2 regions of the Mangrovibacillus cuniculi genome follow, and region 1 is predicted to be linked to the other one. Evidence: a T-box and tRNA genes for the amino acid it is inferred to sense, from the RefSeq annotation. Region 1 holds a T-box; the other holds one or more tRNA genes.
The links. The T-box of region 1 lies ahead of argS (arginine--tRNA ligase). A T-box ahead of a tRNA ligase gene usually reads a tRNA of that ligase, here a tRNA-Arg.
Positions count from the first base shown of each region.

Region 2: it encodes a tRNA-Arg, which carries the amino acid that the T-box ahead of argS (arginine--tRNA ligase) is inferred to sense. The anticodon was not compared.

Region 1 covers NZ_CP049742.1:474,008-478,285, reverse strand. The annotation lists gene G8O30_RS02400 (hypothetical protein) at 130-465, opposite strand; gene G8O30_RS02395 (VOC family protein) at 682-1,044, opposite strand; gene G8O30_RS02390 (rhodanese-like domain-containing protein) at 1,184-1,480, opposite strand; gene G8O30_RS02385 (rhodanese-like domain-containing protein) at 1,499-1,861, opposite strand; T-box leader at 2,571-2,787, shown strand; gene argS (arginine--tRNA ligase) at 2,843-4,278, shown strand, end outside.
Region 2 covers NZ_CP049742.1:1,759,919-1,764,196, forward strand. The annotation lists gene G8O30_RS08980 (tetratricopeptide repeat protein) at 98-1,051, opposite strand; tRNA gene G8O30_RS08985 (tRNA-Arg) at 1,174-1,247, opposite strand; gene G8O30_RS08990 (hypothetical protein) at 1,747-1,995, opposite strand; gene G8O30_RS08995 (hypothetical protein) at 2,728-2,964, opposite strand; gene G8O30_RS09000 (replication-relaxation family protein) at 2,988-3,650, opposite strand; gene G8O30_RS09005 (FtsK/SpoIIIE domain-containing protein) at 3,647-4,278, opposite strand, start outside.

The DNA.
Region 1 (4,278 bases):
ACATGCTTAAATTTTTAATTATATAGAATGAGGGCGAGATACATTCCTAATAATAATATTCACATAAAACAAGATATTTAAAGTTATTGTTAATAGATTATAAATGCCATTCAATGCAATTCCTCCTACTCAATAATTCCCTTTTCCAATTACAGATTTTCTATCCTGACCTAAGAACACAGTAAGATTCCCCTCATTATCAGTTTCTGTTCCTCGAAATATAACAGCATGTACTTTATCATCTTTGTAATCATTAGGAAGATAAGACTTTATTGTTTCATCTACGCTCAACACTTGCACACTCGAATCTTTTGGGCTCACAGGTATTTGTTTTTGCTCTTCTCTAGTCAACGAATTATAAGCTACCATTTCTAGAGGAAGTTCATTTGAAGATCCTACTAAATCACAGCCAGTAATCAATATGCTTACTATTATTAAAGTTACTATATGTATTGTTTTTTTCATCGTTATCCCTCCACATCAACAGACGACTCTCAAACCATAAAGTTACATAATCACTTCTATATTCCAATATTTCAGCGGTATGATTTTGTCTATCAAAGGGTGATTTCGAAAAATGTTGTAGAGTTAGAAGAGGAGGAAGAATGGATAATATAAAAAAAGCGACAAAAGTCCGCCCAGAGCTCAAACTTTTGTCGCTTTTAAATAAAGAACATATAGCTAAATCGCCTGAATCATCTCCACACGATTCCCAAACGGATCACGGAATTCAAAACGATCATATCCCTCAATTGGAATAGATTCTATCATCTCAATCTTATGTTCCTGAAGTTTGTCTCTCCAATACTTCAAATCATCCACTTGGTATGCTAAATGAGCTTTTGTTTTTGCTCTATCCATACCATCTTCTGTCCCAACATGAATTTCGTGTGGACCAGCTTGCAGCCAAAATCCACCTCGTCCCTGCAGGCTTTTTGGCTTTTCTTTCTCCTTGAGGCCCAAAACCTTACAATAAAAGTCTCTTCCCTCTTCTTCTTTTCCTACTGGTATCGTCAACTGAACATGGTGAATTCCTAAAATCATTAAACACCACTCCTCTCCACTTAACTATAACCTTTATTACAATAATTAGTAAGAAAGTAGAACGAATGAAGCTTCATAAGAATTGCTTATATATGACAAAAAAGTTGGCTAGAATCACTCTGCCAACTTTTCTAATCTATCATTTTGTTTCGCCATTCCAATCCAACATACCGCCAGTCATATTCGTAACAGTGTATCCGCGACTCTCTAAAAGTTCATATGCACGAGCACTTCTTCCCCCAGAGCGACACACTATAATGTAGTCTTTCTCCTTATCTAGCTCATGAAGACGGAACTCTAAAAGACCAAGAGGAATATGGATTGCACCTGGAATCATCCCTTCCTTTACCTCTTCCACTTCTCTTACATCTATAATATTTACGCTCTTACCTTCATTCAGAAGCATTTTGACTTCACTTGTACTTAATTTTTTCATCATTATCTACTCCCTTCATTATTTCCAAGCACTCATGCCACCACGGACATTAGTTACTTTTTCAAACCCCAACTTTTTTAATACCTTACTAGCATTCTGGCTTCTCATTCCACTTTGACAAATTACTACAACTTCTTTTTCTTTCACTAATTCCTTCTCTGCTTTTTGCTTCAGTTGATGCAAAGGAATATTCTTAAATTCTCTGAGATTAAAACCTCTATACTCACCAGATGTACGTACATCGATAAACTGCTTATTTTTATCTTTTAACTCATTTTTCAAATCCGCTACGGAAATCTGTCGCACGCCTTTAATCGGCATAAACTTCATAGACATTGCTGCAATAACTATCCCAATTAATACATAACCAATGTAATCCATAAGAATCACCATTACCCCCTAAGGTATATTTTAGAGTAAAAATTTTTACCCCCATAGGTATACATCATAGTGTAATTCCCTTGCATAGTCAAGCAGACAGACACTCCATACGATCCAAAGATGAAATAAATATTCTAGATTAAAATGATTAAATGAAACGCTCCTTGCCTAAAATGCAATTAAAGTCGAATTAAGGAGACGAGATGGATGAAGAACGTTAAGTATAACTTCCAAGTATTGCTCATTAGCATCGTCCTGTTTCTTATAGTCCTTCACATTGGCAAAACATTACTAGAGTCACTTACATGAGTAACACTTTATGATGTTAGCCTATTTTATAATTCACTTTGGCGGGGTTCGTGATCATGAAGATGTCACTGGACCCTTTGTTGTGTGTTTTTGGTCACTTTTGGTTGGCTTCTGCACACTTTCCCGCTGCTTCTGCTCACTTTTCCCCGCACTCTGCACACTTTCCGCTACTTCTGCTCACTTTTCTCCGCACTCTTCACACTTTCCGCTGCTTCTGCTCACTTTTCTTCGCACTCTGCACACTTTCCGCTGCTTCTGCTCACTTTTCTCCCCACTCTGCACACTTTCCCGCTTTTCCTCTAACTTCTATCCAACTTCTGCACACACCAATCACCAATTTAAAAAATAGTAAATAACTATTGAAATATTTCAAAAGTTCCCTATAATGATACTAATATCTGTAAAATCCATGATAAAGAGAGTAGTTAGTTGCGAATGTTTTAGCGAGCCAAGGTTGGTGGGAGCTTGGTGCAGAGCAATTGATGAAGCGCACTTTGGAGATGCTTTCCCGAACGGTAGTAGGGAACAGCCGGGGTCTGCCTCGTTAACAAATCGAGTGGTTTGCAAAAACAAGTAGAGTGGTACCACGGGACTAATCTAAGAATCCCGTCTCTTATTTTATAAGAGGCGGGGTTCTTTTTGTTTTTCTACACTAAAATTGGAGGGATAAAAATGCATATTGTTAATGAATTAGCACATGTTCTTTATCAAACGCTAGACGGAAAGCTTACGGAAGAAAAGATCCAACAAATGATTGAGAAACCAAAGTATGAGCACTTAGGTGATTACTCGTTTCCGTGTTTTGAATTAGCAAAAATCCTTCGAAAGTCTCCTAACGTAATCGCACCAGAAATCGCAAACGAGATGCAGTCACCAATTATCTCCCACACAGAAATAGTTGGTGGATACGTGAACATTTTCTTGCAGCAAGAGGTCATTGCAACATCTGTTTTAACTTCCATTTTACAAGAAAAAGAATCTTATGGAACTGGCAGCAGTGGGAACGACAAGGTTGTCACCATCGACCTATCCTCCCCCAACATTGCAAAGCCTTTCTCCATGGGGCACTTGCGTTCTACCGTTATCGGAAATTCACTTGCTCTACTAGCAGAAAAACAAGGATTTCAAGCAGTTCGCATTAACCATCTCGGAGATTGGGGCACGCAGTTTGGAAAACTAATTGTTGCTTATAAGAAATGGGGAAAAGAAGAAATCGTCAGAGAGAACCCGATACAGGAATTATTAAAGTTATATGTTCAATTTCATGAAGAAGCAGAGACTGCTCCGTCTTTAGAAGATGAGGCACGGGCTTGGTTTAAGAAACTGGAAAATGGAGACAAAGAAGCCCTCGAATTGTGGGAGTGGTTCCGTCATGAGTCTTGGCAAGAATTCCTTAAGATCTATGACATCCTTGGTATTAAGTTCGATTCGAATGATGGTGAAGCGTTTTACAACGACAAAATGGATCGAGTGGTGAAACTGCTGGAAGAGAAATCCTTGTTGAAAGAATCGGATGGTGCACAAGTAGTTGAACTAGAAGATTTACCACCTTGTTTAATTAAAAAGTCAGACGGAACAACTCTTTATGCCACTCGTGATTTGGCGGCTGCACTTTATCGTCAAGAAACATATGAGTTTGATCAATCACTGTATGTTGTTGGAAATGAGCAGTCATTACACTTTAAGCAAGTATACAAAGTGTTAGAGAAAATGGGTTACGATTGGCACAGTGGATTGAAGCATATTCCGTTTGGGATGATGTTGAAAGATGGAAAGAAAATGTCTACTCGTAAAGGGAAAGTTGTTCTACTGGAGTCTGTCTTGAAGGAAGCAATGGAACTCGCTCTTACCAATATAGAAGAGAAAAATCCTGGTTTAGTAAATAAAGAGGCAGTTGCTAAGCAAGTGGGAACTGGTGCTGTGATCTTCCATGATTTAAAAAATTATCGTTTGCATGACATTGAATTTTCATTAGAAGATATGTTGAAATTCGAAGGTGAAACGGGGCCTTATTTACAATACACGCATGCTCGTGCTTCGTCGTTGCTTCGTAAAGGGAATTTTGAACCTGAAGGAGATGCTTCTCATCATCTACCTGAAGCTTGGCA
Region 2 (4,278 bases), 1.3 Mb from region 1:
TTTTCTCTTCTTATACTAGTGAGAGATCAATCTCTCCAACACGTAAGTATACAACCACTATATTATAACATACGTTACTCTTGTTTCAACAAATCACTTACATGTTAGGGAAAGTTTTCTCTTCCAATTCATGTATGAAGGTTTGTTTTTCATCTTGGGGAGTTACGTTATTTCCTTCATATAAGCTATTAATGTAAGTTTCATATGCTGCAGCCCACTCGGAAACTGGTTCAAACATTTGATGTATTGGGTAAGTGACAAACAAGTGACGCTTGACCATTTCAAGAAGTTGTTCCAGTAAAACGGGATTGCTCTCTAAGTTAGAGCCCATAAGCAAAGACAGTAACTCTTCGGCTTGTTTTGTTTCAAATGGGTTTGCTAGTTGAGATGGTACGATTACTTTTTCTCTGTTAAATTTTCTGACAGTGCAATGTTCTTGAATTTCCTGTTCACGAAACAATTCAATAATCATGGATTGTACAAATGGATGCTGTTCTTTAGACTCTATCACTTTTTTCAATTCATTTACAAAAGGACGACAATTTTGTTTAGCTAATTGTGCAATCATCATCATTTGCTCATTTACCGGACTGTTTACAAAGGATATTTCACCATCAGAATCGCTTACCTCTTTTTCTCTCACAATTCTTTCCGACATAGACATCAGGGTTAAAAAGTGTTCTTCTTTTTCTTTTGGCAATACATTTTCTTCTTTTAACATTTTGATAACGTCGTAAACTTTATCATATTGATGCAGTTGAATTAAGGTTAACAAGTAGATGTTTAGAATGTCCGTGTATTCATCAAATCCTTCAGATAAGAATACCGAAGCAAGTTCGTTAGCTTGTTGATAATTCTTATTTTCGTAATAAGCCATTAATAGTAGCTGACCTGTACGCTCGTCTGTTTCATCTAGAGAGAAGGCTTGTTCTAATAAGGACACCGCTTCGTTATATAATCGTTGTTCCAGTCTTTCCATCCCTACTTCTACTAAGCGTTTTTTCGTCCCAGGGAACATGACGACATTTTCTTTTATTGGTTTACGTTTCATGTTATCCCGTCCTTTACTCTAAATAGGTACTAGATGTATGTATAGTAACTTTCTTATTAAAAAGGCCACCTTAGCAAAAGCTAAGGTGACTATAATGAATCTTGTCTAAGATTCGAATTTAACGTCCCAAGAGGGGTTCGAATCCCCGACTGACGGCTTAGAAGGCCGTTGCTCTACTCTGCTGAGCTACTGAGACATTTTGACACCTATTTAAAATCAATATATATCGGACTTATTTCGAACTAAGACGTTCTGATTTATACCCTACTATAATAAGTTAAGTATTTCAATTTAATTAGCCTTTCAGTTACTATACATTTACTATTGTTACAGAGATCATCACTTCTAAGGGTTTATATATTCTCCCCTCTTGATATAAAAGAAAAATTCTCTCATTACTCCCAACAAAAGAATTGTTACCTCAAAAAAAGCCGCTGTTTTAAGTCACTTATTCGATATAATTTGATGAAGTAACAATAAATTTGCTAGTATCGAATACAAAATCGTATTTTTCCAAACTGCTATAGACTAATTCTTTTAAATAAAAATTTCGGTAATTTATATTCTACTGAGGCAACTCTATCGATAACACAGAAGGCATTAAACAAGTTATTACTATACAAATAGCTCATAGTACGTTAGACGAAAGACAAAACGCCCTGAATGGTCAGAGCGTTTTGTCTTTCACCTATAGGTCAACAATCTCTCTCACATTTGCACTTATTTAAAATATACAGTGATAGTACTGATAAAATAAGCGCAAGAAATAATTCTGGTAGGATTACATATGTCAACATGAAATTTGATATTTTTTCAGTAGCTTCTGGTTGTCTTGCAATACCTTCTAGTCCAGCACCACCTGCCATACCAATTGCTAATCCTATCCCACCAATTCCGAGAAGTGCCAAAGCAGCACCTACCCAACATTTGAAGATTTGAATCATTCTTTCACCCCCGATCCTCTTTATAGAAATACTATATTCAGAGAACTGGTATCCGTATAGACTAACTAATAGTCTTTATGCATTAGTAGATGAAATTACTATTTAAATCCTACATAAACCTATTTTTATACTACGGAGTCTGCAAGAAGATTTTATGAAAGGTGGGAGGCGATTCACTTTAACTGTCAATTGAGTTGATGGAAAATTGTGACTAAGAATCTTACAATTGTTCTATTAAGATAAATTCAACGCAGTAGGTAGCTTGTGTGGGATTTTATGATAGACCAATCCATTATCTATTTCCTTGGCTCTAACAAAGTTTTCTGACAAAATTAAAAAAGAAAAGCACCGAAAACTTGAAGAGTTCAAGTTTTCGGTGCTTTTCTTTGAAGAATCTTGTCTTAATTCATAACATAACGTCCCAGGAGGACATCAATAATCAACCCTTAACCCTTGCTAAATGTAGCTTTTTAAATTTTTATGTGTAGTATTTGTGTAGCATTGCGTTTCGTGTATCGCAGTGCTATCACTTGTTGATTTCTATCTCGAGTATTTCTTCACCATTTTCAATACTGTAGTAATGATACGTCAATCTTCCTTCTAATACAACATTATCTCTTTATATTATATTGATGATTGTTTTTGACTTAACCATCTCTAATAGATGATCGATTTGTGTAAATTCTTTTTCATATAGAACACCTAGTTTATTTGGAGAAGTAAATAGTACTTTCATCGTTTAACTCCAATCATTTTTAAATGTAGATTAATCGCTCTTCTGTTCCAGTAAATAAAATCGCTATCTACTTCCCATTCTTTCACATCCCAGAACGTCTTAAACTTTCTATGACAGGTGGTTGATCCATCTTGATATTGCATCAGTGTCAAATCTCCGTCTTTTTCAACAATTTTTAAAAAGTATTTAACACCATCAAATTTAGCGTAGTCCATAAAATTAACAAGAAACAACTTGGCATCCTTTTTTGACCTAATCATCGGAGTACCTTGATATTACTTGAACTAATAATGATATTTTGACTTTCTTTAATGTCTACAGGCTTTCTAATCACGTCTGAGATAGTTCTAGCTTCAAAAAAATGTAGCAAATCACTTTTCACACCATATTTGTTCTCACACAGCAAGACAACAGATGGGAATATCGGTTTTTCTTTTGGTTGCCATGCCTCATCCTTCCATAGTTCACTTTCATAGAATGCTTCGTATCTCTCTAATTTCTCTTTAATAGTTTGTTCCGTCACTCGAGTTCTTTGTACTTCAATGAAGACTGGCGTTCCTCTCCAGATAGCAAATACATCTGGCTCCATGTAGTCGCCCTTATCACCGTACTTAGGCTCTACTAAGAATACTTTCGGCTTCTGAATGCGTACCATTTCTTTGTACACCGATACAATCTCTAAGAAGTGTGGAATCTTTGTGGAATCGGCTTTTATCTTACTATCAATAGGGAAGTATACATATGGAACGAAATCTCTACTACGCTTAATTTTCCCGTCTCGTACCAATCGTTTGAGGACACTGTTCGCACTTCGCACAGGATCTTTCAGTTCACCAAAATGAATGGCTGCTACATCATTTCTAGACATGCAACCCAACTTAATTAAGTCGTTGATGATAGCTTGATCTCTCGTTGTCATAAGATAATGTCCTCCTCATTAAGTAAGTTCTCTGGTAAAGTCTCTAATAGCTTTTTTTCTTTTACTTCTGCTCCTTTCTCGGTTGGGATGGTTTTAAATGGCACTAAAAGCTTTTTCGCCTTTTGGTACGATAACCAAGGCGACTGCAATTCAATGAGTTTTTCTAGGTTTAAAATCATTCGTCCTTTTTCCGATATCTTAATCATGTGCGCATCTTCTGCCCCAGCGATGTTGGCATTGGTCTTGTTAGACTGTCTTCCACTTATTCGTACCGTTAAATTATTCTTTAATTTCCCTTCTAACAGTTTGTGATCAGGACGTTGCATCGATAAAATGAGCTGCACACCTAACGATCTACCGACTGCGCCAATGTTATCAATAATGTTCATAATCGCACTTTCCCCTTTTAGGAGTGCTACTTCGTCAATTGCCACAATAATGTAAGGTACCTTCATTGGTAAATCCTCTACATGAGTTACTTCATGTTCATCTAATAAGTCTCCGCGTTTCAGTATTTCTGCGTTTACCTTTTTCAAGGCTGCAAGCAGCTCTTTCGGTGAGACATAAACACCTCTTACATGTGACTGGTTACGAAATAGTCCAAACTCAGAACGTTTGAGATCTCCTA